Regions from separate parts of the Marinomonas sp. THO17 genome, predicted to be linked through region 2. Evidence: predicted binding sites of a transcription regulator. Region 2 holds the regulator's gene; each other region holds the start of a gene.

Region 1 (10,638 bases), 1.1 Mb from region 2:
TGTACTAATCCAGAGATTGTTTGTTTGGATGAGCCTGCGGCCGGCCTAAACCCTTCTGAAACGGAAGCCTTGACCAAGATGATTCGAGTCTTGCGTGATGAGCACAATACAACCGTATTGCTCATTGAGCACGATATGGGCATGGTCATGAACATCTCTGACTACATTGTGGTATTAGACCACGGTGAAGTAATTGCAAAAGGCGGTCCTGATGACATTAAGTCGAATCCAAAAGTGATTGCGGCTTACTTGGGAGCGGAAGAAGGTGAAGAGGTGACGTTATGAGCAGCTTAATGGAATTTAAAGAGGTTGATGTTCATTACGGTCCCATTCAAGCTCTAAAAAAAGTCTCTTTGTCGGTGAATGAAGGGGAAATAGTGACTCTGATTGGCGCAAATGGGGCGGGTAAATCGACCTTGCTGATGTCGATCTTTGGTCAGCCTAGAATATCATCGGGTGAGATTATTTATCGTGGTGAAGACATTTCTAAGAAATCGGCTCACTATGTAGCGTCCCATGGTTTGGCACAATCGCCAGAAGGCCGTCGTATCTTTCCTGGTATGACAGTAGAAGAGAACCTGTTAATGGGCACCATTCCAATTGGAATGGAGCACGCAGAAGAAGACATGCGTAAGATGTTTGATCTCTTTCCTCGACTAGAGGAACGTCGCAACCAGCGAGCTTCTACTATGTCAGGTGGTGAGCAACAAATGCTTGCCATTGCCCGCGCTTTAATGAGTCGCCCTAAGCTTTTGCTGCTGGATGAGCCAAGTTTGGGTCTGGCACCTATTATTGTTAAGCAGATCTTTGAGATTCTAAAAGATGTGGCCAGCACTGGTATGACCATTTTCCTAGTAGAGCAAAATGCAAACCACGCATTGAAGCTTGCTGATCGAGGTTATGTGATGGTCAATGGTGAGATTCGTATGACGGGTACTGGCGATGAGTTACTAGTGAACCCAGAAGTTCGTGATGCTTACCTAGGTGGTCATTAAACTGCTTATCTTATATTAGGGTTTTAAATAAAAACGCAACGGCGACTTGTTATTCACAACTCGCCGTTTTTTTATCTTTGTGCATAAGTTTTTGAGTTTTCAACAGAAATATCAATATATAGCTTTATTATCAAGCGCGAAACAATTCGCCTGTTAGTATGTCTTTCACTTGAGAAGGTTGAGCAGCTTCACCTAATGGTGCGTTATAAATGGCGTCAAGCTGATCACCAAAGTAGTTTATAACTTGCTCTGCGCTTAGGGCAGGATCAAGGCCTGCAGGGTTCGCAGAAGTGGAAACAATGGCGTCACCAAATGCCTGACATAATGCTTTAACCGGCGGATGTTGGCTAAGACGAATAGCCACGCTGGCATGTTGTCCTCGTACCCAACTTGGTGTGATGTCGGTATCCGGTACTACCCAAGAAGTAGGACGCTTGGTTTTATTGAGTAAACGTTGGGCAGCTTCTGTGGGTAATGTATCTGCCCATGTTTGTAAATGATCCGCTTGACCGGTAATTAAGATAAGTCCTTTGGCTTCAGGACGAGATTTGAGTGTCAAAATTCGTTTTACCGCCATTTCATTGAATGGGTCGCAACCTAATCCCCACACTGCTTCTGTAGGGTAGGCAATAACACCACCATTGTGCAAAATAATGGCAAGTTCATTTGTGGAGCTAATGAATTTCATAGCAGGCCAAAATACCATGTAGGGTTGAACAAAAAATAGGCCGGCAATTGTAGCGAGAAAAATGGCAAGGAACCAGTGTTGGCTGACACAGGTGTGTCAGCCAACGGCAGAGAAATTATGGCATAGCGTCGATTTTTTCTTTGATTTCGCTGATCTTGCTGTTAACGACTTTTTCTAAGTGCTCAAGTTCTTTGATCAGATCTTCTTTGGTGGCTTTGCTTTGATGTTGTTTGCCGACGATTTGCTCTAGTTCTTCCATGGCTCTTAATACAATCAGTGAAGGTTCTTGCACTTGGCGATAGGTTTGTTGTCCGCCATCAGCCAATACCGTTTTAGTAGAGCGACCGAACTTGAATTTCTTACTCTTTGGTAGTAAAGATCCTTTTTCGCGACGGTAATAAATTTTCAGTACGTCATGGCCAGATTCATATCGTAGAGTGAATTTCTCAATGTCTTGAAAGCTGGTAACGCCCATTGACTGAAGAGTTGGATACATAAGTGTGTTCCCTTTATTAGTGTTCGAATCTCATCCGTAATTAGTAGGGGATTGACGCAGGAAAAGCAAGTCAAAAATGCACAGATAAACAGAAGATGCCAGTTACCTTGATGTAACCGGCAGTTTTTTGCGACAGGATTGATCCTTTATTCTTCGTCTTGTTCTGCGTGATCGATGTTGAGCTCTTTTATTTTGCGTGTCAGGGTGTTGCGTCCCCAACCCAGTAGTAAAGAAGCATCGCGACGGCGACCGCCAGTATGCGCCAAAGCAGTTTCAATCATAATGCGTTCAAACTTGGGCACGGCTTGATCGAGAATGCCTTTTTGTCCCGTTGCCAGGGTGCTGTCTACCCAGTTTTTTAACGCTTCTTCCCAAGATGAGAAAGGTTGTTCATTTGGCACTGCGGTTAATAGCTCAGGCGGCAGATCCTCTACCAATACTTCACGGCCAGAGGCCATGACAATTAGCCAGCGGCAAGTATTTTCTAATTGACGTACGTTACCTGGCCAATCTAGCTGAGTTAGGTAGTTTTCTGTTTCTTTAGTAAGTTGTTTGGGCTCTACAGACAATTCTTCTGCAGCACGATTTAAGAAATGACGTGCTAGTTTTGGAATGTCTTCGCGACGTTCAGACAGCTTGGGTAAGTGGATACGAATGACGTTTAAACGGTGAAATAAATCCTCACGGAACGAACCTTTTTGCACCAGACTTTCCAAATCTTGGTGGGTTGCCGCTATGATGCGTACGTCGACTTTTACAGGCGTGTGACCACCAACACGATAAAATTCACCATCGGCTAATACACGTAATAGACGAGTTTGTGTCTCCGCAGGCATATCACCTATCTCGTCTAGAAAAAGCGTACCACCATTGGCTTGTTCAAAACGACCACGGCGTTGCGTATTGGCACCAGTAAAGGCGCCTTTTTCATGACCGAATAACTCAGACTCGATTAAGTCGTGGGGAATCGCTGCCATATTAAGGGCAATGAAAGGATTTGCGGCCCGCGGACTGTGAGTATGCAATGCCTGCGCGACCAGTTCTTTACCCGTTCCAGATTCACCATTAATAAGCACGGTAATGTTCGAGTTGGCAAGGCGGCCAATAGCGCGAAAAACTTCCTGCATCGCAGGGGCTTCACCGATGATTTCTTTATCGACTTGCTGCTCCACTTCTTGTTCCATGTCGTCGGTACTGGGCATGGCATTTTTATGGTGCAGCATGGCGCGTTTTACTAAGCTTACCGCTTCCTCAACGTCAAAAGGTTTGGGCAAATATTCAAAGGCACCACCTTGATATGATGCCACCGCACTTTCTAAGTCGGAATGGGCGGTCATAATGATGACAGGCAAATAAGGGTAGTCGTTTTGCAATTTTTCTAATAATTTTAAACCGTCCATACCTGGCATTCGGATATCACTGATAATGGCGTTGGGCTGCTCTTTATCTATCATGTGTACTAGGTTTTCAGCGGAATCAAACAAGCGGCACTGAATGCCTTCTTGTTCCAGGGTTTTTTCTAGAACCCAGCGAATGGAACGGTCATCGTCGACAATCCATACGGTTTCTTCAGTTGTCATAACGCTTTCTCCTGTTCTAGGACTGTCGTCTCAATGGGAATCAAAATATTGAATTCTGTGTGTTTTGGCTCACTGTTACATTCCACTATGCCTTGATGTTGGTTAATAACAGATTGTGCAATAGAAAGGCCAAGTCCAGTGCCATCGGCACGGCCGCTGACCATAGGATAAAATAGGGTGTTTAAAATGTGCTCGGGAATGCCTGGGCCATTATCCACTATACTGATTTTACATACTAAGCGGTGACGCTTTGAACCAATGGTAAATTGACGAAGTGTACGTGTAACAATGTGAATGGTTTTGTCTTGATTGTTTTCATCTGCCATCAGTGCTTGCATGGCATTTCGGGTAATATTAAGTAAGGCCTGAATAAGCTGTGATTCATCACCGATAAGATCGGGGATACTTGGATCATAGTCGCGAATGAGATGAATTTGATTGTCGGTTTCGACGGAAATCAATTGTCGAACCCGTTCAATGACTTTGTGAATATTCAGTGCTTTATTTTTGGGCAATTGACGTGGACCAAGTAATCGATCGACTAAGTCTCGCAGGCGATCCGATTCTTCAATGATGACTTGAGTATAATCTTTTAAAGCTTCATCGCTAAAGGCACGACTAATTAGCTGAGCTGCACCACGAATGCCACCTAATGGGTTTTTAATTTCATGAGCCAAACCACGCACTAACTCCTTGCTGCTTTCGTGGTTGGCAATGATCTCATCTTCTTTTGAAATACGCTTCATTCGATCTCTTGGGTAGAGTTCAATAATCAGGCTTTCGGTAAAGTTTGAAGAGCCCATCACCGGAGTCACTGTATAGTCACAGAAGAGCTTTTTGCCATTGCTGCACTCAATTTCAGCTTCACGTTTGGTAAAAGGATGGCCGGACTCAATGGCAGAATGAAGTGCTTCAATGCTTTCTTCACCTTCGCGGAATGCGGCACTTAAATCATTGCCATAAATTCGACGGCGACTGACTGCCAAAAGCATTTCCGCCGCTGGATTTAGATATTCGATTTCTAATGTATTGTTAAGCTCAACAACGGCAGTTGATAAGTGATCTATAAGTAGGTTGTACACTGCATTCGCCTCTCTTCTGACGTTTAATTAACTGCAAAAAACGAACCAACATTGGGCAAATTAAAAGCGCTTGTTTTTCAAGAGTCTCATTTTTTTATGAAAAGTGTTTTGCACTATTATAGCGCATGAAAAAAGTGTTGTTTTTTTTAGTGCAAAAAAAAGCCCCGAACTGTGTCGGGGCTTTTTTGATGTTTAGTATGACTTAAACACTGTAGTAAAGATCGAACTCTACTGGGTGAGTGGTCATGTTCACACGCTCAACTTCTTCAGACTTAAGATCGATGTAAGCGTCGATCATCTCATCAGAGAATACACCGCCTTCTGTTAGGAATGCGCGGTCATCAGATAGACACTGAAGCGCTTCTTCTAGGCTACCAGCAACGGTTGGGATGGCAGCAGCTTCTTCAGCAGGAAGATCGTAAAGGTCTTTGTCTGCAGCGTCACCAGGGTGAATTTTGTTTTTGATACCGTCAAGGCCAGCCATCAACATAGCAGCGAAAGCTAGGTATGGGTTCGCAGTTGGATCAGGGAAACGTGCTTCGATACGTTTTGCTTTCGGGCTTGCTACGTATGGAATACGGATAGAAGCAGAACGGTTACGAGCAGAGTAAGCTAGCATTACAGGTGCTTCGAAACCTGGAACAAGACGCTTGTAAGAGTTGGTAGAAGCGTTAGCAAAAGCATTGATTGCTTTAGCGTGCTTGATGATACCACCAATGTAGAATAAAGCTGTCTCAGATAGACCAGCGTACTGATCGCCAGAGAATTGGTTTACACCGTCTTTCCAGAAAGATTGGTGAACGTGCATACCAGAACCGTTATCACCTACGATTGGTTTAGGCATGAAGGTCGCTGTTTTGCCGAAAGCGTGAGCAACATTATGTACACAGTACTTCAATACTTGTACTTCGTCAGCTTTCTTAACAAGTGTGTTGAACTTAACACCGATTTCATTTTGACCAGAAGTGGCTACTTCGTGGTGGTGAACTTCCACTTCAAGCCCCATAGTTTCCATTGCGCCACACATTGCAGAGCGAAGGTCATGATGAGAATCAACTGGAGGTACTGGGAAGTAACCGCCTTTAACACGAGGACGGTGACCCATGTTGCCACCTTCAATTTTTTTGCCAGAAGACCAAGCAGCTTCTTCTGCATTGATTTCAACTGAACAACCTGACATGTCTGCTTTCCAGCGAACATCGTCAAATACGAAGAATTCTGGCTCAGGACCGAAGAAAGCTGTGTCACCCAAACCAGTCGATTTTAGATATTCTTCTGCACGTAGGGCAACAGAACGAGGATCACGATCATAACCTTGCATTGTAGAAGGCTCGATGATGTTACAACGGATGATAACAGTTGGCTCTTCAGTGAAAGGATCAATCAAAGCGGTATCATCTTGTGGCATCATGATCATGTCTGATTCGTTAATGCCTTTCCAGCCAGCGATGGAAGAACCATCAAACATCTGACCATTTTCAAAAAACTCTTCATCTACAGAAGATGCTGGAATAGATACGTGTTGCTCTTTACCTTTAAAGTCAGTAAAACGAAGGTCAACCCACTTCGCGTCATGCTCGGCAATCAAGGCAAGGGTCTTGTTTGACATAGTTTTTCTCCAGTCGTAGTTTTAAAGCTTTCATAGCTTTTCGTTTGATAGTGCTTCAAAGCAAAGCACAATTTCCCCAATATAAAGCACAACTTGTGCCAGAAGTTTGTGCGATCAAAAAAAATCATAAAAAACATAGGGATAAACAAACTGTATAAAAATTGTGCACAGAAGTGTGACCCATAAAAACACACAAAAATGACAAAATGCACCAATTAGTTTCAATATTCCTTTCTATGTTTCTTTTTGGTGCAAATATTAAATTTTCGTATCTGGATGCTTTTCTTTATAATGCGCTCTCTTTTTAACCAGCTAATACGAAACGCACATTTTTTATGAAATTTATTGTTAAGTTCTTCCCCGAAATCACCATCAAAAGCCGTCCTGTTCGAAAAGCTTTTATTAAACAACTTCGTCATAATCTCAAGCTGGTGTTAAAGAAACATGACACAGATGTTGTAGTGGCAGGTAACTGGGATTTCATTGAAGTTTTATCCGAAAAAGATGAACTACGAGAAGACTTTACCTATGTGCTTTCCCGTGTGGCTGGTATTGCACATTTTCAGTACGTACGTGAGTTTCCGCTTACCACTCTTGATGCCATTGTTGATCAAGCCTTAGAGTCCTATGGCGATGTATTAAAAGACGCTATTTTTGCTGTGCGTGTTAAGCGCGTTGGTCAGCATGAGTTTTCATCTGTAGAGGCGGAGCGTTATATTGGCGGTTGCTTGAAAGCCAAAAGTGGTGCTCAAGCAGTGCGTTTGAAGAAGCCTGACGTGTTAGTGCCCATCGATATTCGTGACGATCGAGTCTGGTTGATAGAGCAACGTGTTGAAGGTCTAGGAGGCTATCCTTTAGGCTCTCAAGATTCTGTATTGTCTTTAATTTCAGGTGGTTATGATTCAACCGTGAGTTCGTATTTGACCATGAGTCGTGGTTTAAAGACACATTTTTGTTTCTTTAACTTAGGTGGCGATGCTCATGAAATTGGTGTTAAGCAAGTATCCAACTTTATTTGGGAAAAATACGGCTCAGCATTGAATGTGAAATTCATCACCATTCCATTTGAAGCTGTGGTGGGTGAAATACTGACCAAAGTCGATAACTCTGAAATGGGTGTTATTCTAAAACGTATGATGTTAAGAGCCGCTTCTCAAATAATGGAAGGCGTTGGCGCAAAAGCATTAGTAACCGGGGAGAGTATCGCACAGGTGTCCAGTCAAACCCTGGTTAATTTAAAAGTGATTGATCAGGTGACAGACGAGTTGGTCATTCGACCATTGATGACCACCAATAAACAAGAAATCATAGATAAAGCCATTGAAATAGGCACGGCACCATTCGCCGCTAGCATGCCAGAATTTTGTGGTGTGATTTCTGTGAAGCCGACCACGCGTGCCAAAATGCATCGTATTGAGCGTGAAGAAGCCAAATTTGACTTCGCCGTGTTAGAAAAGGCCATTGAAGACGCTAAGGTGATATCGATCCAAAATGTGATGGACGATGTAGAGAAGCAATATCAAGGTGAAGTGCCAGTCGTGCGTATGCCGGTTGGTGATGAAGTCATCATCGACATTCGTCACCCTGATGAGGCCGAACGAAAACCCCTTAAAGTAAGTGGTCGTCCTGTCAAAGCCATTCCTTTCTTTGCTTTAGAATCGGGTTGGGCCGACATGCCAGCCGAAACCACGCATTTGTTGTATTGTGGTAAAGGTGTGATGAGCCGAATCCATGCCTCTTATTTGTTAGGTAAAGGCTACAGCAATGTAGGAATTTACTTGCCTTAACCTTATTTTAGGCAAAGTCTGTATGAGGCAAAAAGCCAACTCTTTTGAGTTGGCTTTTTTGTTGGCATGAACTTAATGATTCTTTTGCAGGGTGAGGTGATTTGCTATGCCGTTAATCTTGTCCTCGGCATGATGGTTCACGTAAAGCGCAGTGGTGTGTTGGCTGACGCATATTTTTTCGATTAAGGCCAATTCAAGATACTGGGTACAAATCACTTTCCTAAATCCTCCTTTAATTCTCGCGTTTTTCCCTGAGTTTAGCGCCATGAAAAGCGATACGCTTTTTAACTACTGGAAAAAAGCCAACCATTAAAGGAGCAATCTGATGCCAAATAATCCCCTTCAAGGCAGGGCAGATCCGAGTGATAAGTCGTCTGCAAATCCTATCACTGCTGTCAGACAAATTGCCAAAGGAGCCTCATCAGGACAACTATTGGGTGAACAACTATTAATTCGTTATGGTAAGGCCAATAATATTGACAATCCAACAAGCATTACTCAACAGCAAATCCTTGATACTTTTATCGTTACTGGCTTGGATTTTGTCGGCCAGACCTCTCATGGATACGGTGCCAAAGGCGTGGGTGTTGGTATCGATTTTGGTGTCGATATTGGCAAAGCGGTACTGCCCGGATTCGTCACTGCCGGTGCTAATGTTAATTTGACTGCATCGGGTGCGAGCGAAGTGTTGGTCGCTTTGACCCGTCAACCTTGTGAACTGAATGTCCATCCCATCTGTTTGATGACTGCCAAAGGCAAACTATGGGAAGGAGAATTGGGTATTGGCGCATCGATTGGATTGATAGCTTCCGCCTCAATCAATGCTTCGGGCCAGTCCAGTACTATGATGACTAGTGATGAGGAAGGTGACCGACAAAAAAAAGATGCACAGCAGCAGTTTGGTACTTATGGCACGTTAGCATTAGAGCAAATTGCTTTAGAGGCTTCCGCTAGTATTGGGGCAGAAGCTAATGCCAAGTATCACGGCGAATTAATGATGCTACGAGACCCTTACCCTTCTTGGTATAACAGTGTAAGAGATCCTGCGCTAGAGGAAATTTTCTATGAACTGGTTGACTATGGTAGTAAAAAAGGCAGCAAGTCGAGGATCAAACAATTTTTTGAGCGAGAAAGTAAAACGATAGGGCCATTGTTTAAAGAGTTAAGTTTCTGGCAAAACATTCAAAAATCCATCACAGGTGGCGATATTTCGTTTAATCAACTACTAGAGAGTTTATCCGATGCCAGCGAATGGCTACTGCGCATTCAGGCTATCAACGCACGTGATAAGCAGGAAATCATCTCGACGTTAAACCAACTATCCAGCCAAATAAAAGAACAAAAGGAAAAAAACTGGTTTGTGCGGCGTTTTGATAAGACTGAAAAGCGCGAAGTAAAAATAGCCGCGCTGCAGTATTTTGAGGATCAAGGCTTTAACCTCTTGTTGCCCGAAAAAGGATTAAGTGGCTATCCGAGTTTAGTAAGCTGGCAAAAAGCCATTTCCTGGATACAAGAAGCTTTAGCTTTAGATGCATCAAAACTTAATGAATTACTTGGTGAAGTTATTCATCACCAAAAAGTCATCGCCTACTTCAAAAATAAGCCAGCATCCTCAACGACGGTGCCAGTCCCAGCTTATTCATTCAGGCGTAATCATCTATGTTTTGTTAATCTATGGGGGCATGCTGCAGCGGCAGGAGCGGGGGCTAAAATAGCACTTTCTGGTACGGCTACCCCAGCTTTGTCGCTGGCCAGCAATGCAGGAGTAAGTGTCAGCGGCGAGAAAAAATGGACGAGCTATCGCCTTCAACAATTTGAAGTGTCTCCTACTAAAAACGAAGAGCAGATCGATGAGCGTATTTTTACTCAGGACAGCTGCATTACTTATTCTCAAGCAGCCATCAAAGGAGAGGCGGCATTAAAAATTTCTTTGGTGGGTATGGACCCGGTGAAGAAACTCTCTGGTAAATCGGCTGAAGTTTCCAAAGATAAAGTCTTGGTCAATACCTTGGGATATCATTCTGCACAGTTCACTTGGCAGCCAGTACTAAAAGCGACAGAAGTCAATTTGGAAGAGGGGACAGGACTAACATACGGCTATTCCATTACAGTGGCAAACCTAAACAAGATCATTGCGAACGCACCTGGTAGTGACAAGTTGTTGAATACCCTTGCTGACTTATTGCGCGTATCGACAACCGATTTGCTTACTGTTATCACAGCTGGAAAATGGATTACAAAAAGCGAGCTACCAGCTCCAGTATTATTGTTAGAAAGCACGTTTGCGGTAGGTGAAGGTTCAAGTGCTCGTGTTAACTGGGGTGAACATCTTGAACCACAGCTTTGTGAACACGCGCGTAGCCAACTAATTGAACGCACGAGCGCGGCAATTGAAGCGGAT
Region 2 (10,638 bases):
GTTGGCCGCCAGTGATCTAGCAATCACTTTTGATCCCAAATGGCCCACAGCGAAGCAATTAAATGGCCGTTTCGAATTGACTAAGAATTCGGCGAATGCCCAAGTGTTAACGGCTCAATTGGACGAGATGGAAATTGCAGATGCCAGTATTCAGGTGTCGTTTGAGCAGGGTAAAGCGGAATGGTTGAAAATTGAAGACAGTGTAGAGGGTGATGCTAAAGACATAATGGATATGTTGTCTCAAACCCCTTTGTCGAAATCTGTATTGCAGCCCTTTTCCAATTGGCAGATAGAGGGAGGGGTCAATGGTCGATTTGACGTTGCTGTGCCGTTCGATACTCAACGAGAGCCAAAATTAAATTTAGAATTTAATTTTAACGAGAATTCTCTTTATGTTGGTGAGATTAATTTGCCTTTAACTGTTAAAGAGGGGCAATTGTCTTACAGCTCAGATAGTGGTTTGGCTGGTTCAGTCTTTGATATGGAATTACTGGGTGGGCAATCCCATCTTACTTTATCTTCAAGTAGAGAGAATGAAGTTTTTTCTGTATTAGGTGAGTTACAGGGTAGCTTTGCACCGAAGCAAGTGGCGCTATGGCAAGGATTACCTAGTTCTCTAGCAGATAAACTTTCAGGACTGTCTCAATACCAAGCGCAACTAACAGTAAATCAATCCCAGCAAGGTCAAGTCGATTTGACGCTGTCTAGTGATTTGAAGGGTAGTGGTTTGGATCTTCCTGACCCTGTTGGTAAAACGGCTGAGAGCACTAAGAACTTAGTCGTCAAGGTGAGACAGCATGATCAGGATTTACTGATTGATACTCAGTATGCGAATTTATCGCAAGGTCGATATTTATTACAGCAAGGGCAATTTATTGGTGGTGAAATATTGTTGAGTCCTAATAAAGCCTTAGTATTTTCTGACACCATTCCTAAAGGTTTGGTGATTAAAGGTGAGTTGGATGCTTTGTCCATTCCAGTATGGCAAGACGATTTGGCTGCATTGCATCAGCAAAAATTAACTGACCCTAGTGTATCGAAAAACGAACCGCCTAGTTGGTTGTCTAAAATTGAGTTAATTGTGGATCAGCTAGAGGTGAATGCTGACAACCGATGGCATAATTTGAAAGTCAGTTACGATGCCTCTCAACAAAAAGCCTTCATGGTAAACGCAGATGAAGTCAATTTTATATTGAAAAGTATAAATGATAAGCCGGATTTGCATATCGGCTTTTTAACTTGGCAGTTAGCAGAAGGTGATGACGCGAAGCAAGGTAATCAAGCAGCAGATAAACCGCCATTTGCAGTCCAAGATATACCCAGTATGACGTTAGCTGTAGATGAATTATATATTAATGAAAGCCCTTATGGGGATTGGCAGCTTGATATTACTCAGCAAGGCAATACTTTGACGGTAGAGCCAATTACCACAAGTTTGAAAACAGGTCAGTTTTCGTCTAGCTTGTTTTGGCAAGATACGGGAGAGACTTCTAACGTTGCTTTTAATATAAATGCGCAGGGCAAAGATCTGGCCGAATTGACGAAGAAATTTTCTGACGATGCGTTTGTGTCATCAAATAGTTTTGATATTAACGTTGCTTTGAGTTGGCAAGGTCATCCATTTCATTTTGATCGAGAGACATTGTCTGGGCGCATTAAGTTTAATGCCCAAGATGGAAACTTTAGTACACTGGATGAGTTGCCACCTTTCTTAAAAGTGTTAGGCATTTTCAACATGGGGGCACTGAGTCGTCGTTTAACCTTAGATTTTTCTGATATCTATGAGCCAGGCTTAACATACGATGAATTTAAAGGCGAAATGAAACTCGAAAAAGGAATTTTACACACTCAATCTCCTGTTTCAATTATTTCACCAACGGCAGAACTTTATCTGTCAGGAAAGGCCAATATAGTTGATGAAACCTTGGATGAAACCTTGACGGCCACTTTTCCAATCTCAGGTACCTTACCTTTGGCTGGTCTCATTTGGGGAACGCCTCAATTGGCTGGTTTGCTTTTTATCACAGACAAACTGATTGGAGATCAAATCTCCAAAGTGACGAGTGTGAAATACAAGGTAGAAGGGCCATTCAGTAATCCTGTGATGACGCCTGTTCGTTACACGCCAAAAGATAGGAAGGATTAATGCAGACATTAGCTGTTGCCGCTATTCAGTTGACCAGTGGTTATGAATGGCATGAAAACTTGCTGGATGTAAAGCGTTTGGTTACTAAAGCCGCCAAAGATGGCGCCCGTTTAGTTGTGTTGCCAGAGAATGTATTTTTATTTGACGGTAAAGCCATGCGTGATCTGGCGGAATCAGAAGTGCAGGATCAATTGTTTGAAGAGGTTCTGCAATTGGCGAAGAGTTTGGATATTTACCTGGTGATTGGTTCTCATCCTGCGATAGAAACGGGTGCGGGCGAGCCTGTTGATAACCATCGTGTGCGTCAAGCTTTATGGGTCATTAACCCACAAGGTGAGGTGATTTCGCGATACGACAAAATACATTTGTTCGACGTTACTGTAGACGATAAAGCGGGTTCTTATCTTGAGTCCGAAGTAATTGAACCAGGGGATTTACAAGCAAAAGTCGTCGAGATTGATGGTTTTAAAGTGGGATTAAGCATTTGTTATGATCTACGTTTTCCTGAACTGTATCGTCTGTTAACTAAAATGGGCGCTGAGCTTTTGTTGGTTCCGGCAGCTTTTACTTATGTTACGGGGAAGGCGCATTGGAATACACTATTAGCAGCCCGGGCCATCGAGAATCAATGCTACGTCCTTGGGGTGAATCAGTGTGGTTGGCATAATGATAAACGTCAGACCTATGGTCACAGCACTTTGTATTCACCATTTGGTGAAAAATTGCTTGGCTTGTCGGAAGAGCCTGGCTATTTTGTACATCAAATTAACAAATTAGACATTGCTAAATACCGTGAAAAGATGCCCTGCCTTGAGCATCGTCGATTTAGTTAGTTAGGATTAATAGATAGTAATAAGCCCGTTTGTTAAGGGATGATAAACGGGCTTATTTTTGTTTTCGTGTATTTGTTATGAAAATAACAGTGTAAAACGAATAAGATTATTCAGCTAAGCCTAAACGTTTTTCTTCTGTTTCACGTAAGAAGCGAAACAGCTTTTTACGATTGGTGGTTTTGCCTTGTTGGGAAACTTCTTTCTGAGATTGACGAATTAGGTTGCGCAAAGTTTGAATATCTTCAACTTCGGGATGTTCATCCAAGTAGTTAGCCAATTCTTCTTTACTGTTTTCACCAATTAATGCATCGCGTTTAAGCTCTAATTGATGGAAAAGCTTGTTATAAGCGGCAGATGTGGTATCAAACAGAGCCAATCTTTGTTCGATGGCTTGGTGATCTTCGCTACGCATCACTTTGCCTATGTATTGCAAATGACGACGGGTGGCTTCATGTTGCTTAATACGGTCGGCTTCATTTAAGGCGTCACGTAGTGTGTCAGACATAGGTACTTTCTTTTGCTGGCTTTTGCTCAGTTGCAAGAGTTTTTTGCCTATCTCTTGTAAGGCTTCCATTTCACGCTTGATCTGAGTTTTGCTCTTAGGGGTGTCGTCTTCGTCTTCGAATTGATCAAAATCTGTCATGAGAACCTATACAAGAAAAATAGTGGCCAAGCCTAGGAAGGATAAAAAGCCCACCACATCGGTCACGGTTGTTAAAATAACACTGCCTGCTAAGGCTGGGTCTATGCCAATTTTTTTTAATAAAATGGGCAATAAGGTTCCAGTGGTAGCGGCAAAAAGTAAGTTAATGATGGTTGCGCCTGCAATGATATAGGCAATCATAATATTGTCAAACCAAACGGCCGTAAGAGCGGCGATAACACTAGCCCAAAGGATACCGTTCAGCATACCGACAATTAATTCACGATTGAGTAGCCAGCGAGCATTGGTTGATCCTATTTGGTTAAGCGCTATCCCTCGAATAACCAAGGTCAGTACTTGTGAGCCTGCGATGCCTCCCATGCTGGCGACAATGGGCATTAAAATGGCTAATGCCACCACTTGGTCTAGGGTGTGTTGAAATAAACCAATGACATATGAGGCGATAAAGGCGGTAATCAGATTAATACCTAACCAAATAGCGCGACGTTTGGTGGTTTTTAGAATAGGGGAGAAGGTATCTTCATCATCATCCAAACCAGCCATACTTAGCATGGAGTGCTCAGCTTCGTCACGGATAACGTCTACCACGTCATCAATAGTGATGCGGCCGAGCAGTTTTTGGCTTTCTCCATCGATAACTGGAGCAGACACTAGGTCCATATTTTCAAATAGTTGAGCGACATCGCTGGCAGGTGTATCAGCGGTGATGGAAGTGTAATCCGTTTCCATGATGTCGCGTACTGTGTCGTCAGGATCACTCACTAAGAGTTTGGTTAACGTTAGTGTACCCAATAAGCGATCTGAACGGCTAACGACCAACAGGTTATCCGTCATATCTGGTAAGGTATTGTGACGACGTAAATAGCGGAATACGATATCCACAGTGATGTTCGGACGAATGGTGATGGTGTCCGTGTTCATCAAGCCACCCGCTGAATCCTCAGAGTAGCTCAGTAGGGTTTCGACACGGGTTCTGTCTTGCGCCGTCATAGACGCAAGAACTTCTTTTACGACCGTTTCAGGTAAGTGTTGTAATAAGTCGGCAAGGTCATCACTTTCAAAATGTTCTGATACTGCAACCAAGCGCTCAGTATCCATTTCTTTTAGGAACTGGACACCTATGTCTTCACTTAGATATTGAAGTACTTCCCCCTCGTTTTTAGAGTCAATTAACTCCCAAAGTAATTTACGCTCTTTTGGGGGGGAAGATTCGAGTAAACGGGCTACATCTTGTGCAGGTAGGGCGCCGTTAAGCAGGTATCGCGTCTGCATAGTTGCCCCAGACTCAAGGGACTCACTAACGGTCTGCAGATGGCTTAACGTTTTTTCAGACATGGAAACTACTCGTCTTCACCAAAACGATCATTAATCAAAGCCAAGACGGCTTTAATCGCTTCTTCCTCATCTTCTCCATTGGTTTTAACAGTGATTTCAGTACCTTTGCCTGCCGCCAACATCATCATTGCCATGATGCTTTTGCCGTCAACATTACGACCGTCCTTCTCAATGGTGATGTCACATGAGAAACGTGATGTGGTTTCAACCAGCTTGCCTGCTGCGCGGGCATGCAGGCCAAGCTTGTTGATAATAGTAATGGATTCTTCCTGCATGCTGTCTCATCCTTATATTAAAGATTCAAAGCTAGTGTATAACTCTTCATTGGTTTTTGCGTTACGAAGTTCTGCTAGTGCGTCAGGTGACTGCGCCAATTCAGCAATTTGCGCTAGAGTCGATAAGTGTTGATCGCATTCGTGAGGTGGCACAATTAAGGCGAAGATCAAGTCAACACTCTGTTTGTCGACAGAGTCAAAGTCAATGGGGCTTTGTAGTGACATAACAACAACGGCCGTACGATTGGCAGATTCTAGACGGCAATGCGGGATGGCAATGCCATTGCCTATGCCGGTGCTACCTAATTTTTCACGTGCCAACAAGGCGTCATAGACAGCTTCATTATCACAGTGTAGGCGGTTAGAAGTGATCTCCGCCAAACTTTCAAGAACCCGTTTTTTACTAACAATGTCTTGTTTAGCAAGCACCAGATCGGCTTTTAATAGTGAATTTAATGGCATGATACTTAATACCTGTTAAATCAATCTTTTTCGTTCATTGGAAGGCGGTATATTCATCGCCTCACGATATTTGGCAACGGTGCGTCTTGCTACTTGAATGCCTTGGTCCGCCAAGATGGTTGCTAATTTATTATCACTAAGTGGTTTCTTAGCAGGTTCATCAGCAACCAATTTTTTAATCATAGCGCGTATGGCGGTAGAAGAACATTCACCGCCTGACGCAGTATTAACATGGCTTGAAAAGAAGTATTTCAATTCAAAAATGCCTTTTGGTGTATGCATGTATTTTTGTGTAGTGACACGAGAAATAGTTGATTCATGCATGCCTACTTCTTCGGCAACATCATGTAATACCATAGGTTTCATGGCTTCTTCGCCAAGTTCGAAGAAATCAATCTGGCGACTCACAATACAGCTGGCTACTTTTAGCAGAGTTTCATTACGACTTTGTAAACTCTTCATAAACCATTTAGCTTCTTGTAAGGAATTTTTGATGTAGCTTACATCTTCTGCTGTAGAGGCCGTGTTGGCCATCGCAGAATAGGTTTCGTTAATCTTGATCGGCGGTAAAGCGTCATTATTCAATTCGACTTGCCAAATGCCGTTACGCTTTTTAACTGACACATCTGGTATGACATAATCCGTGTCGTCTTCATCAATGGCGGAACCTGGGCGCGGATTGAGTTGTTGGATAAGGTGAATAACTTCTTTAAGCGCTTCGTCTTTAAGCTTGGTTTTACGGCTTAACTGCACAAAATCTCGACTGCCTAGCAGATTTAAATAATGGCTGATCAAGTTTTGTGTGCTTCTGAATAAAGGGTGGTCTTGGAAAGCTTCTAATTGCACTAGCAGACAATCCCGTAAATCAATAGAGCATACGCCGACCGGATCAAAGCGTTGTAATCTGTGCTGAACAGCTTGGATTTCATCCAGTTCAAGGTCTTCTAGATCACCTGTGAGAGATTCTAGAATGTCTTCTAATGGCATGCTCAGATAACCGTCAGGCTGAACGCAATCAACAATCGCGTAAGCAATCTCCAAGTCACGGTCTGACATGTGAGTAAGATTGAGCTGCCAAATTAAATGGTCTTGAATACTCTCTGCTGGAGCATTACGACTCTCAAAGTCCATTTCATTATCGAAGCTAGTCACATCGCTTACTGCGGCTGAGCTTTGATAGGTATCATCCCAGTTGCTATCAATTGACAACTCTTCTGGGATACTTTCCGTCCATTCTGATTCTAATCGGGCTTCTTCGGCTGACTCACTGTTTGCCTTTTCTTTGCTTGTATCGTTTTCGACTTTAGATTCAATGCTGGCTGGTAAGTCGATGGCGGTTAAGTCGTCGTCATCTAATTCCAGCAAAGGATTGGATTCAAGGAATTCATGAATTTCTTGTTTTAAATCCAATGTCGAAAGTTGCAGCAAGCGAATGGCTTGTTGCAACTGCGGGGTCATGGTTAATTGTTGACCGAGCTTTAGCTGTAAAGACTGCTTCATGGAGCAACTCTGTCTGATTTAATAAATAATTGGAACGAGTTATGCATACTACTCCCTTTCTACAACAATGATAAGGGGTTACAGGCGGAAGTCGTCGCCTAAATAGACTTTTTTTACTTGTTCGTTGTTAATTACTTCACTGGCATCACCAGAAGCTATGATGTAACCATTGCCTACAATGTAAGCTTTGTCACAAATATCCAGCGTTTCCCTTACATTGTGGTCGGTAATTAAAACGCCAATGCCGTTGTCTTGTAAATGTTTAATAATCAGCTTTATATCGCCTACAGAAATTGGATCAACCCCTGCGAAAGGTTCGTCTAATAATATGAATTTAGGATTCATTGCCAAAGCACGTGCAATTTCAACTCTACGCCGTTCGCCACCAGAAAGGGCCATGCCTAAATTTTTACGAATATGAGTGATGTTGAATTCTTCCAGCAATGATTCTAGACGTTCTTTCTGCTCAGTTTTAGACAGTTCTTTACGGGTTTCTAAAATGGCTGAAATATTGTCTTCAACGGACATTTTTCTGAAAATAGAGGCCTCTTGCGGCAAATATCCCACCCCTTTTTGGGCTCGTACATGCATGGCATCTTGAGTAATGTCCTGGTCGTCGATAAAAATTCCCCCAGCATCATTGGCAACCATACCGACTATCATATAAAAACATGTCGTTTTACCCGCGCCATTTGGGCCTAGCAAGCCAACGGCTTGACCCGATTCAACAGCAACGGAGACATCCTTCACAACAGGGCGTTTTTTGTAACTTTTAGCTAGGTGTTTTGCTTCCAGTCGAGCCATGAATTAGTTTGCCTTGCTTGTTTGTGGTTGTAAGGTCATAGATACACGACCGGAATCTTTTTTCTCAGCGCTGAATGTGCCGTCATTGATCATGTATAAAATATAGTCTGCAGAGATGGAGTTTTGCATTCGACTTAGGTAGCCCTCACCAATGATTTCAAGTTTACCTTCATCTGTGGAGTAATGAATTTCATTGCCTTTGCTGATAACGATATTACCACTCCAGTCTATTTGCTGGCTGAATTTAGCTGGAGTGCCGGAAGCCTCTAAACTACTGAATTGTCGAGTTTCAGGGTTGCTCATTACTTTTAAATACTGGGCTTGAATTTCAATCGAACCTTGTTTAACAATGACGTTCCCTTTGTAAATTGCTTGCCCTGTATTTTGGTCAAAGGAAGCTTCGTCTGCTTGAATCTCTAGTGGTTTTTCAATGTCGTTAGGTAGAGCAAGGCTGTATTGACTTAATGTTATCAGAGTAATTAAACCAGATAATTTAGTGAGTTGTTTCATAATTTCCTCGTACTGATCCTGTCATAACGACTTCTTCAGAATTGATATAAGTAATAATTTTGCCTGCAGAAGTTTTGCCTTGAGAAGAGATAAGAATTGCATCTCCTTGGCTGGTTAATGATTTATCTTGGTCTAAATAATGAATAGTGTCTGCATGCAAAATCACATCTTCTGATTGCTTATATTTTTTTACCGCTTCTGCATTACGCGACAGCAAAATGTCGTTACTACCATCCTCAATAGTGCCTTGCGAAGCGTGAGCGTGCCAACTACCAGATATAGAATACCTATCTATATTTGGATTCTCCAATAAGGTACGTGACGTTTGGATGTAGTGTAGGGTTTGCTCGGCATTGATTCGCTCAATCAGGTTTCCTTGCGCATCATATCTCAGCGCGACAACCTGAGTGATAAAATAATCTGGAGTACTACTTAATGACTCAGACTCAACTAAATTGGTATGGGGTAGATTTTTGTACCAAATTAGCATTGTAATAATGGCGCACAATAGAACGATTATCAGTATATTGCGTAGACCTTTAAATGTTTTGTTTGTTGTCATTAAGCTGGGCCACCTGTACCTAGAATGTACAAGTATAAAGCGTAAGCGATCAGTAGTGGTAGTCCTAGCCATTTTGGAATGCTATTACTCTTAGTGCGCTTGAAGACAAAAATGGCAATGACCAAAGCCAGTGTTAAAAAAAGTGTCCATGGATAATCACGAGTTAAAATACTGTGATCTAGCACGCCTGGTGCTATCAGAGCAGGCAAGGGTAATACCGTTGCTAAATTGAATATGTTAGAACCTAAGATATTGCCGATGGCGATATCGTGATGTCCTTTGCGCACACTACTGATGGAGGCTGCTAATTCCGGTAGACTGGTGCCAATGGCAACAATGGTTAAACCTATTACCAATTCACTGACTCCAAGTTGAGTGGCGATTCCTATGGCGCCCCACACCAATAACTTGGAACTGCCAATTAAAACTGCAAGACCCAAGATCGCAATGAATAGTGAGTGTCCGATAGCGCTTCCATCATCTTCCGGAAGTTCTTCTGTTAGTTCGTTGGACAAATCTTTACTGCCTTTTAGTAGCAAAAACAAAATCACTATAAACGCAGCTACTAAGATAACACCGTCTAGAAAGCTGAGGTGTTGGTCGTGAATTAATAGCCCTGTTAGAAGTGTTATGCCTAATACAAGAGGGACTTCTTTGGTGGCAATGCCCGCAGTGATAGGTATGGCCGAAAACAATAAAGTGGCGCCTAAAACTAAAGCAATGTTCGCTATGTTAGATCCCAGCACATTACCCACAGCAATTTCAGGAGCCTGATCCAATGATGCAATGGCGGAGACAACCATTTCAGGTGCCGAGGTTCCTAGAGCCACTAGCGTAATGCCTATGATAATGGGGCTTACATTGAGTTTCTCTGCGACCAAAGCAGAGTTTTCAATAAACTTATCAGAACTAATAACCAAAAAAATCAACCCAGTGATCAGGGCAGCAGAAAACAACAACATGATGAAGGAATTACTCATAATTTCAGGAGCTACCATTTAATGAGGTTTGTCATTGAAATTCAAGGCTTGACCTAGCAAACAAATTGTATTTACACGGTGTGAGATTTTATTTCCGAAAAGGCGGTGTTAGTATCAGTCGATATTCGCTAGGGAATAAGGGTGTATTTGTGGAAGACGCATATATAAAGGTGCAAGGGTTAAGTTTTTATCGTGGTGAAAGAGCCATCTATAAAAATGTCTCTTTGACCATTCCAAGAGGTAAGGTAACTGCTGTAATGGGGCCAAGTGGTACAGGTAAAACCACTTTGTTGAAATTAATCGCCGCACAATTGGTGCCGGATCAGGGACAGATATGGGTAGATGGACAAGATGTTCATAGTTTGTCTCGTAAGAAGCTTTATAAAGTCCGCAAAAAAATGGGCATGCTTTTTCAGAGTGGTGCCTTGTTCAGTGATATGTCAGTGGCAGAAAACATCGCCTTTCCACTTGAGGAGCATACTCAACTCGACAAAAAACGTATTCAAGAAATTGTCATGGACAAACTTCATAGTGTAGGTCTACGTGGCGCGCATCAACTTATGCCGT
Region 3 (10,638 bases), 1.4 Mb from region 2:
TCCATGGTGGCAGCCCCGATATCATTGCCCAAGATGCGGTTGGCTAAACGACTGTGATAGTTATCAAATGGACCTGAGGGCGGTACACCCACATTCCAATGATGCTGACGACCGGGAAAATCTTGCAAGGTGGTAAGTGTGCCACCACTGAGCACATCAATACGCTTTGGCTGATAACGAAAGTCGTTCAGGTAGCGTGTGCTCACTTCACCTTTGATCAGGGCTGGGTCTTTTAGTAGGTGTTTTAGGTAGTCGAGATTGGTTTGTGTGCCATACAAGGTGCAATCGTCTAGGGTGGCTTGTAATGCGCTAAGAGCTTGCTCGCGGTTTTGTTGATGGACGATGACTTTGGCGATCATAGGATCAAAATAAGGCGAAATCTGTAGGCCTGTTGCTACCCAATGGTCAATTCGCACCTTGTGGTCGAGTTCGGCTTTTGGGGCGTCAAAATAGGAACTGGGGAGATCAACATAGCTGAGTAAGCCAGGGCTTGGCTGGAAGTCTTTGTAAGGGTCTTCCGCATACAGTCGCACTTGAATGGCATGACCTTGTGGATTTAATGATGCGCCTAAAGACGCTAAATCCATTGTTTCATTGGCGGCTAAGCGAACCATCCATTCTACCAAATCAATGCCATACACTTCTTCGGTGACGCCGTGCTCAACTTGTAAGCGAGTATTTACTTCTAGGAAGTAAAACTGTTCGCTTTCCATGTCATAAATGAATTCCACCGTGCCTGCATTACGATATTTAACCGAAGACAGTAAGGATTCGGCGGTTTGGTGTAGTTGGTTGCGCACGGCGTCGCTTAGGTTGGGTGCCGGACATTCTTCAACGACTTTCTGGTTACGACGTTGACTGGAGCAGTCGCGCTCCCCCAGTGCTAAGGCACCACCTTGTCCATCGGCAAATATTTGTACTTCTATGTGTCGAGCACGGGCGATGAACTTTTCTAAAAACACGCCATCATCGGCAAAATTGCTGGCACCAAGACGTTTGACGGAATCAAAGCTAGCATTGAGTTCCGTTTCATTATGGCAAAGCTGCATGCCAATGCCGCCACCACCAGCGGTGCTTTTGAGCATCACTGGATAACCTATCTGTTGGGCCGTTAGGCGAGCGCTGTCTAGGTCTTGTAATAAGTCTGATCCCGGCAGTAATGGCACGTCGGCTTGAAGGGCCAACTCTCGGGCGCGGTGCTTCAGTCCAAAGGCCAGCATTTGCTCGTCAGTAGGGCCGATAAAAGCGATATCTTGCCCTTCACATTGGCGCACAAAAGCAGCATTTTCGCTGAGAAATCCGTAACCTGGATGAATGGCTTGAGCACCAGACTGCTTGGCTATAGTCAGAATTTTATCGACATTCAGATAGGTATCGCTGGCCGCGCCTTCGCCGAGAGAGTAAGCTTCATCAGCCAGTTTGACATGACGGCTTTGGGCATCGGATTCCGCATACACAGCAATGGCTTTTATTTGCATGCGTTTGAGCGTACGAATAATACGTACGGCAATTGCTCCACGATTTGCAATCAAGACAGTGTGAAACATGTTTTAACCTTTTCCGGGTCGTCCCGGTTAAATAAGCAACTCAATGGTCGTCCATTAAGTGAGTAACTAGGAAAAAATTAGTTTTTTGCTTCCCACACTAATACTTGAATCGGTGTTGGATTGTAGCCATTACATGGATTGTTGAGTTGCGGGCAATTGGAAATCAGTACCACCAAATCCATATGGGCTTGCATTTCGACGTATTTGCCTGGTGCGGAAATACCGTCTTCAAAAGTGAGACCACCACTGCTGGTCACAGGCACATTCATAAAGAAATTGACGTTATGAGCAATGTCGCATTTCTCTAAGCCAAATTCAGGGTTTTCAGCGATGGCCAGCATCCAGCTGTCACGACATGCGTGCATACAGCGTTTTTCTAAGTCATAACGCACGGTATTACTTTCTGTCGCACAGGCTCCGCCTAATGTATCGTGACGACCACAGGTGTCGGCAACGATTTCCAGCATGATCTGATTTTCATTGGAGCGCAGTTGCGATCCTGCAGTTAAATAGACATTACCCTGCTCGCGTATCGTGTCTACAGCGCTGTAGCGCTCAGCGGGATTAGCCGCATTAAAAAATAACGTATCTGCTGCTTGGTTGCCTTCTAGGTCCACAAAGCGAAAAGTGGTTCCCGCAGGAAGATAGCGAATGAAGTAATCGCCTGAGTCGACTGTATATTGTTGATTGGCTTTTTGAGGGTCAAATTGACTTTCTTTGATCATGATTAGGCCTCCAATCCAAAGTGATAAAGAGCGTTGTTGGCAAAGCCTCGTTGGTTTTCTGGGCGTGAATTTTTGCAGAAATCGTCATCCGCTACTGGAGCGGCTTTTTCCATTAACAGGGCAACGGGTTTGCGCGGGTAACTCGCGGCTTGGCTTAATGGATGTGGGCAGGTGTGTAGTATGACCAAGGTATCCATCTCAAAGCGTAAAGTTACTTTGTCGCCCGCTTGACTGTGGTTTTCGACTAATGACATGGCGCCATAGTCGTCTGTGCTGACCTTGCTGAATAGATTGAGGTTTGCCACTAGATTGGCTTGCGTCAGACCGTATTTGGTCATTTCGACCAGCATGGCGTCATGACCATTTTGATGCCAATCATTGCGATCCTTTTGGTAATCGCGTTCACCCCAGCGTGCCTCTACATGAGAGGCGTGACTGTTCCCACAAACGGTTTCGTGCCAGCCAAGAGAATCCTCCGTAATGGACGCAAAAATACGTCCCATATCGGAATACAAGCAGTGGCCTTTGGTTAGTTTGAAGGTATGTTGGCCTTTTAAGGTATCAGGTGCGTTGTAGGCTTCTAATAGATTTTCTGGGTTGTAAAAAACCATGCCTAAGTTGGCACCGCCCTCTAGGTCGGTAAAGGTAATTTGTGTGCCGCGACGTACACGCAAAGACCAATGGCTGGCTGGAGGAATAACGGTTTCATATTGTTTCATGGGTTCTCCTTGTCGTAATGGCGTCAAATGTTGGGACGCCTTATACCGTTTTATGTGTCATCTGTTGATGGATCTCGTCGTATAACTGAGCTTGTGTGCTACTAACGGGTAAGTCATAAGTAATGGAAGCACCATAGGCGTTAGGGGCTTGAGCATCATGACGAATCTTGTCAAACACCCATAAGCGTGTGCCTAAGTAAAAGCCTTCTTTTAAATCGTGAGTGACCATGAAAATGGTCAGCTTATGGGTTTGCCAAAGATCCAATATCAGCTTGTGCATATCACCACGAATCCCGGGATCCAGTGCGCCAAACGGCTCGTCCAACAGCAAAATACGGGGCTTGCAAATAATGGCTTGGGCGATGGCCAGACGTTGTTTCATGCCACCGGATAATTCATGAGGGTAACGTTTAAGAGCGTGCTCTAATCCGACTTGTTGTAAAATCTCAGCGGCTTCTTGTTGGGCTTGTTTTTTTTCCTTGCCAAATAGGTGTCCAGTTAAAGAAGCTTTTTGGAAGCCTTTTGCGGCGACCACATTGTCCAACACCGTCATGTGCGGAAACACCGAATATTGCTGAAACACGATGCCACGATCTGGGCCTGGTTCGGTCGGAATAGCGGCACCGTCCAATAATAACGATCCGGATGAAGCTTGCTCTGTGCCAAGAATCATTTTCAGGAAAGTGCTTTTGCCACAACCTGAGGCACCTACTAGGGTAATGAATTCCCCTTCATAAACTTGAGTTGTCACCTTTTCCAATATCACGTCTTGACCGTATTCTTTACCTAGATTTTGAGCGTCGATCAAAGGGGGATTCATGATTTCGCCTCCAGGTTCCAAGGATAGAGTCGGCTGTTGATTGCGCTGAGTAGATAATCAATCAGAAAAGCCAGCAGGGTAATCCACGCCACATAAGGCAGAATAATGTCCATCGATAAGTAACGTCTTACTAGAAAGATACGATACCCCAAGCCATCAGTAGATGAGATGGCTTCCGCGGCAATCAAAAATAGCCAGCCCGCCCCCAATGACAGACGCACCGCGTCAATCAATTTTGGCATGACTTGTGGCAATAGCACGCGAATTAATAACTGGCTTGTGCTGGCACCTAAGGTTTGTGCTTTGACTAATTGCTCGCTGGGAATTTCTTGTGTTCGTCTCTGTATGTCTCGGGCGATAAAGGGGGCTACTCCAATCGCGATGAGAGTGATTTTTGACGCTTCGCCTAAGCCAATAATGATGAACAAAATGGGCAACACAGCTAATGGTGGAATCAAAGAAATGACCGTCAAAAGCGGCGCGAACATGGCATTAATAGCGGGCAGTGCGCCAGTGAGCAGTCCAACGCATAAACCAAACAGGGCGGCGATGGCAACGCCTGAAAATAAACGAATTAAGCTGCTTAGGGTGTCTTGCCAAAAAACATAGTCGCCAGTGCGACGACTCGGTTCAAAAGCTAAACGATAAATGGCTTCGCCCATTTGTCCAAATGATGGTAAAAGCTTGTCGCTAGGATTGATTGCCAAACGAGCTTCGGAGCCCATCATATAAACAATCAGTAAAAGGACAAAAGGCAACAAGCCTAATAGCACTCGACTGACGGGAGATGGAGAGTAATTAACGAACTTTTTCATAATAATGCCTTTCAGCAATGGCCCAAAATAACGCGCTTCGTCTGATGACAAAGCGCGTTGATAACAGACTATAGTTTTCCGTCGGCAGCCATTTGCATATAGGTATTGTCGAAACGCAGTTTGATGTTATTAGTATCACCATAGGTGCCAGCAGGCATTTCGATACCAACAATATCTGCGCTAGGAGCGCCTTCACCTAAAAGGCCGTGTTCAAACGAGAATTCCGCGACATGTTTCATGGTGTCGACCAATTTAGGGCTGTTGACCAAATCCAATGCTGCTTCTGGGGTGTAATACATATGGGTTTTAGCCAACTGAGCATCGTAACCTGCTAAATCCGTTTCAGCGGCTTCGGCCATGATGGTGCGCACTTCTTTCGCGCTGTCGCTGTTGCCTGACATAGCAGACATAATTTCAAACCAAGCGCCTGTTAGTGCTTTACCTAAGGCTGGATTGGCTTTTAGTGTTTCTGTATTGACGATCAAACCGTCAATGATTTCACCTGGGATTTGTGACGAATTGAACACGTCATAAGTGTTTGGCATGGATAGAATTTCGCTAGCCAGAGGGTTCCAAGTCACTGTAGCAGAAACATCACCAGTGCCGAATACAGAAACTAAGTCCGCATCGGAGGTATTAACCACTTTAACATCTTTTTCGCTCATGCCGACGGTTTCTAAACCGCGCGCCAACAAGTAGTGCGAGACACTGTATTCCACTAAGTTGACTTCTTGGCCTTTGATGTCTGCTAGCTTGTCTTTACCATAAAGTATGATTGCGTCATTACCATCTGAGAAGTCTCCCGCGATTAACACTGTGCTATCAACTCCACCAACGGCAGGAATGGTTAGGGCGTCCATTTGAGCCATGGTACAAGCATCAAATTGACCCGCTGTATACTGGTTCATGGATTCAACGTAATCGTTGATTTGTACCACATCAATATTGATGTCGTATTTGTCTGCCCATTTGTCAATGATGCCAGATTGCTCCGCGTAAGCCCAAGGCATCCAGCCCGCATAAATGGACCAGCAGACTTTGAAATCTTCTTTAGCTAAGGTTTGGGAGGAAGCGAGTAAAGCAAACAGTAGAGCGGGTACTTTATTCTTTGAGAATTTCATAGGGAGTCACCTTTTCAGTTTGTTAGTTACACATGGAGTACCCTTGGCAAAATCGCCATGTGGTCTCCCGGGCTTTTATCCCGCCGTGTAACCTTGAAACATCAAGGTCGAAAGCTCTCGGACCAGTCATATCAAAAAATCAATTGATATCGGAACCCTAGCTCTCTATTTTAGTTAAATTGTCATGTTCGACTTTCCAAGGGTACGAACACAAATAAATAAAGCATTTATTGTGCCAAGTGCAAAAGTCTATTGTTTCTGCTTTATTAGAAGAAGTTTTTCATTTTTTAGGGTGTTTTTGGTGCATTTCGGGTGATTAGGCGATCTTATAGTGCAAAGCTTAACTGATGACAAAGCAAAATTAGTTGTCGTTTGTTTATGCTGTTATAATGATTCTCATAAAAAAACGTGTCTTATTACTTGCAATGAGCAGTTAGTAACGCTGTGGTGAGCGCAGCGGTTAAAGCAAGCGCAAACAAATTGTACTGGCTCCCAAGGGAGCCTTTTGCCTATTTGGCTGTCAGATAAGACACTATGGTACGTTTTTGAGGTAAGTCGTTTATGGCTGAGGATGAAGATTTCTCTTTATTTGCTGAGGAAGTGAAAGGCATTCGTCCGTTGCAAAAAACCGAAGTGTATTTGGGGAAAAAGCAGGGCGAGGCCGATTTTGTTGCTCGTCAAAAAGCAGCATTAGAAGCCAAGCAAGAAGACAAAAATCATTTGTCGAAAGATTATGTTGAACGAGTTGATCCTAATGACATGTTGGAATATAAGCGTTCTGGTGTGCAAGATGGGGTGTTTAAACGTCTGCGTCAGGGTAAATATGGTGTGGAGTCGCGTTTGGACTTACACCGTCGTACGGTAGAGGAGGCGCGTCGAGATGTATTTCAGTTTGCCAAAGATTGTGTTCACCACGATGTGCGAGTAGGCATCATAGTTCATGGTAAGGGTGAGCGAACACCTGACAATCAAGCCACGTTAAAAAGTTATATCAACAAATGGTTGCGTGACATGGATGAAGTAATGGCTTTCCATAGTGCTCAGCGTCATCACGGTGGCTTGGGTGCTGTATATGTGTTGTTTAAAAAGAGTGATAAAGCGCGCTTGGAAAATTGGGAAAGGCATCAAAAACGCTAAGATCAGTAATCTATCCAGAATGCTGACAGCTTATTTGGTGGAGTAAATGCAGGTTTTTGATATAATTCCGCGACTTTAAAAACGTCTTTTTGTGACGTTTTGGTAATGGTTTTATGAGTCATCGTATTCTAATTCTATCGAGGTAGAGAATGACAGATCGCATCGCGCATCATGCTGCGTTTCGTTTTATTCGCAGTGAGTTTATTGACGCTCTGAACGCCAGTGTTCAGGAGTTCGAGCATTTAGTTACTGGCGCAAAGCACTTTCATATCGCATCGGAAAACGATGAGAATGTCTTTTTGGTGGGGTTAAAAACTGTACCAACCGATTCTTGCGGTGTTGCACATATTTTGGAACATACTGTTTTATGTGGTTCTGAACGATTCCCGGTGCGTGATCCCTTTTTCATGATGATTCGTCGTTCTTTGAATACTTTCATGAATGCTTTTACCTCCTCTGATTGGACCGCTTATCCTTTCGCCAGTAAAAATAAGAAAGATTTCCACAATCTATTAGATGTGTATTTGGATGCGGTGTTTTTCTCGCGTCTGGACGAATTGGATTTTTCGCAAGAAGGTCATCGTTTGGAATTTGATGAGCCGACTAACCCTGAATCCGATTTGACCTTCAAGGGTGTGGTGTTCAATGAAATGAAAGGCGCCATGAGCTCAACCACTTCTGTATTGTGGCAGACCCTAACAAAGTACTTGTTCCCGAATAACACCTATCACTTTAACTCTGGCGGTGAGCCTACTGATATCCCCGATTTGTCTTATGAAGACTTATTGGCTTTTTACCGTACACATTATCATCCTTCCAATGCAGTATTCATGACCTTTGGTGATATCCCAGCTGAGACTTTGCAAGAAGCATTTGAAAGCAAAGTGTTGAGTCGCTTTGAGCGCCTTGAAGCACAAGTTAGTGTGCCAAATGCAAAGCGTTACTTTTCGCCTGTGCGGGTCGAAGAAGGCTATGCTGCTGATGAAGTGAAAGAAGACGCGAGCCATGTTGTTGTCGGTTGGTTGTTGGGTGAAAGTACCGACTTGAATCAGCAATTTGAAGCGCAACTCCTATCTAGCGTGTTACTTGATAATAGTGCTTCACCATTACGTCGTGCTTTGGAAAACTCAGAACTTGGTAGAGCGCCATCGCCTCTGTGTGGTTTGGAAGATACGAATAAAGAAATGAGTTTCATGTGTGGTCTTGAAGGGGTGAAGCGTGTCGATGCAGAGCGAGTAGAAGCCTTAATTTTGAAGACATTACAAGAGGTCTCAGAACAAGGCGTACCACAAGCGATGGTTGACGCTATGTTGCACCAACTGGAGTTAAGCCAGCGTGAAATTGGCGGTGGTAGCTACCCATATGGTTTGCAATTGATTTTAGCGGGTTTGTCTACCGCAGTGCATTCTGGCGATGTGATTGCGCAATTGGATCTGGACCCTGTGATCGCAGATATGCGAAAAAAAGTTCAAGCGCCGGATTACATCCCGAATCTTATTAAGCATTTGCTCTTGTCGAATGCTCACCGAGTTACCTTAACGTTAAGTCCAGACGATGCTTTGGAAGCACGTCGCAATCAAGCAGAAAAAGATCGCTTGAGTCGTATCAAAGCCTCTTTAAGCAATGAGCAAAAACAGCAAATCATCGAATGCAGCGAAGCCTTGAAAAAACGTCAAGGACAAGTAGATGACATGAGCATTTTGCCGAAAGTGGGTCTTGAAGATGTTCCTGCTCGCTTACCCGAATATGAATACGAGCAGTTAGAGGGTAACTTGCCTATTACCTTTTATCCGCAGGGTACCAATGGCTTGGTGTATCTACAGTTGGTGATTGAACTGCCTGAATTAGATGAAGAAGAAACCAGCTATTTGCCTTTGTTCTCGTCGGTAATGACAGAGTTAGGGGTAGGCGATAAAGATTATCTGGCGATGCAAGAAAAGCAGGCGCAAGTGTGTGGTGGTTTGGGCGCTTCGAATTCCATTCGTGCGAGCCTTGCAGATCGTCAAGCGGTGAAAGGTTATTTTGTACTTTCGTCTAAAGCTTTGGTGCCGAATGTTCAGGCGATGAGTGAATTGTTACGCGATACCATGTTGCACGTTCGTTTTGATGAAACGGAGCGTCTGCAAGAGCTGGTGGCTCAGCGTCGTGCTCGTCGTGAACAATCCATTACAGGGCAAGGTCATTCTTTGGCTATGGCAGCGGCGTCCAGTGCTATTTCTGGTTTGGCCGCACAACAAGAAGCTTGGGGTGGTATGACTGGTATTCGTGCCGCGATTGCTTTGGATGATGCAATGCAGAAAGATGCCGCTGCCGTAGAGGCGGTATTAGCGGTATTCAAACGGTTGCATGGCAAGTTGTTGGCGGCTAAGAAACAGTTGTTGTTGGTTGCGGAAGCGCAGCACGAAGGCAGTATTACGACGTGTGTAAAGCAGGTGTTTGCCGATTTGTCTGCTGGCGATATATCGCAATCTTTTTCCTTGGCGGTGAAAGAGGGACAAGTTAAGTTAGCTTGGTTGACATCCACACAAGTGAATTTCTGCAGTAAAGCCTATAAAACCGCTTTCGGTGAACACCCAGATGTAGCGGCGTTAACTGTGTTAGGTGGCTTCTTGCGCAACGGTTTCTTGCATCGCGCTATTCGTGAGCAAGGCGGCGCATATGGCGGTGGTGCGACTTTTGATGGTGGCACTGGCAGTTTCCGCTTTTACTCTTATCGCGACCCAAGATTAACAGAGACTTTGGCAGATTTTGATGCTTCTATTGAATGGTTGTTAAACAATCAGCATAGTGAAGAAGCATTAGAAGAAGCCATCTTAGGTGTGATTGGTTCTATGGATAAACCTGGATCACCTGCTGGTGAAGCGCAAAGCGATTTCTATGTGCAATTGCACGGACGAAGTCTGGCTTATCGAGAAGCGTTTCGAGCGAAAGTCTTAGCCGTCACTATTGAGCAATTGCAACAGGTGGCAAAGACGTATTTAACTCAAGAGAATGAAAACCTTGCTGTTGTTTCTTCTGCTTCGAAACGAGAAGAGCTTGAAACCTTAGGCTTTGATATTCAATCTCTATAATCATTATAAAGTAAATTAGTTTTTACTAACGGAAAAGTAAATGGATCAGTTTCACGATATCCGCCCCTACAACGACGCTGAAGTTGCGGAGGTGCTACAGAATCTGGTGGCAACACCAGATTTTATCAACACAATTATTGGTTTTCGCTTTGCTAATTGGCCCAAATGGATGAATGGCCCATTAGCTTTAGTTGTTAAGCTGGCGCTGCAGCGTCAGGTGGCAAAGATTTCCAATGTTCATGAGTTTCAAATGCGCGTTGCCGATTACATGGAGCGCATGATTAAAACCACCACCAGTAATGTAGAATACCGTGGGATTGAAAAACTAAAAAAGGGCGAGGGTTACTTGTTTTTGTCAAACCACAGAGACATCGCAATGGATCCCGCTTTTGTTAATTACGGTCTGTATTTGGCAGGATTGGATACGGTACGTATTGCAATTGGTGATAACTTATTGCGTCGTCCTTTTGTGTCGGATTTGATGCGTTTGAATAAGAGTTTCATTGTTAAACGGTCTGCTAACGGTATTCGTGAAATGATGGCCGCATTTGGTCAGTTATCTTCCTATATCACGGAGTCTTTGACGAAAGATCATGCCAATATTTGGATTGCTCAAAAAGAAGGTCGTGCTAAAGACGGTTTAGACCAGACTGATCCTGCCATTATTAAAATGTTTTACATGA

Evidence for each region. The regulator sigma-54, encoded in region 2, starts transcription at its own class of promoters, with help from an activator protein. The targets are predictions, from matches to a motif close to TGGCACNNNNNTTGCTNT.
Region 1: the regulator sigma-54 is predicted to act here: its motif matches at 6,534-6,551, upstream of glnA (glutamate--ammonia ligase).
Region 3: the regulator sigma-54 is predicted to act here: its motif matches at 5,968-5,985, upstream of ABXS85_RS12815 (putative urea ABC transporter substrate-binding protein).

The regions. Positions count from the first base shown of each region.
Region 1 covers NZ_AP031575.1:3,042,593-3,053,230, forward strand. Annotated here, with positions in the region: gene ABXS85_RS14510 (ATP-binding cassette domain-containing protein) at 1-285, shown strand, start outside; gene ABXS85_RS14515 (ABC transporter ATP-binding protein) at 282-995, shown strand; gene ABXS85_RS14520 (Sua5/YciO/YrdC/YwlC family protein) at 1,126-1,683, opposite strand; gene ABXS85_RS14525 (DUF3461 family protein) at 1,799-2,179, opposite strand; gene ntrC (nitrogen regulation protein NR(I)) at 2,326-3,759, opposite strand; gene glnL (nitrogen regulation protein NR(II)) at 3,756-4,841, opposite strand; gene glnA (glutamate--ammonia ligase) at 5,044-6,450, opposite strand; gene thiI (tRNA uracil 4-sulfurtransferase ThiI) at 6,786-8,237, shown strand; gene ABXS85_RS14550 (hypothetical protein) at 8,563-10,638, shown strand, end outside.
Region 2 covers NZ_AP031575.1:194,529-205,166, forward strand. Annotated here, with positions in the region: gene ABXS85_RS00845 (YhdP family protein) at 1-2,146, shown strand, start outside; gene ABXS85_RS00850 (carbon-nitrogen hydrolase family protein) at 2,146-2,979, shown strand; gene yjgA (ribosome biogenesis factor YjgA) at 3,086-3,622, opposite strand; gene mgtE (magnesium transporter) at 3,629-4,978, opposite strand; gene ABXS85_RS00865 (HPr family phosphocarrier protein) at 4,984-5,253, opposite strand; gene ptsN (PTS IIA-like nitrogen regulatory protein PtsN) at 5,266-5,715, opposite strand; gene ABXS85_RS00875 (RNA polymerase factor sigma-54) at 5,731-7,215, opposite strand; gene lptB (LPS export ABC transporter ATP-binding protein) at 7,294-8,019, opposite strand; gene lptA (lipopolysaccharide transport periplasmic protein LptA) at 8,023-8,529, opposite strand; gene lptC (LPS export ABC transporter periplasmic protein LptC) at 8,513-9,019, opposite strand; gene ABXS85_RS00895 (calcium/sodium antiporter) at 9,091-10,071, opposite strand; gene ABXS85_RS00900 (ATP-binding cassette domain-containing protein) at 10,221-10,638, shown strand, end outside.
Region 3 covers NZ_AP031575.1:2,687,086-2,697,723, forward strand. Annotated here, with positions in the region: gene uca (urea carboxylase) at 1-1,547, opposite strand, end outside; gene ABXS85_RS12795 (urea amidolyase associated protein UAAP2) at 1,625-2,272, opposite strand; gene ABXS85_RS12800 (urea amidolyase associated protein UAAP1) at 2,275-2,991, opposite strand; gene ABXS85_RS12805 (ABC transporter ATP-binding protein) at 3,032-3,811, opposite strand; gene ABXS85_RS12810 (ABC transporter permease) at 3,808-4,626, opposite strand; gene ABXS85_RS12815 (putative urea ABC transporter substrate-binding protein) at 4,695-5,747, opposite strand; guanidine-I (ykkC/yxkD leader) riboswitch at 5,810-5,919, opposite strand; gene smrA (DNA endonuclease SmrA) at 6,309-6,884, shown strand; gene ABXS85_RS12825 (insulinase family protein) at 7,034-9,955, shown strand; gene ABXS85_RS12830 (1-acyl-sn-glycerol-3-phosphate acyltransferase) at 9,996-10,638, shown strand, end outside.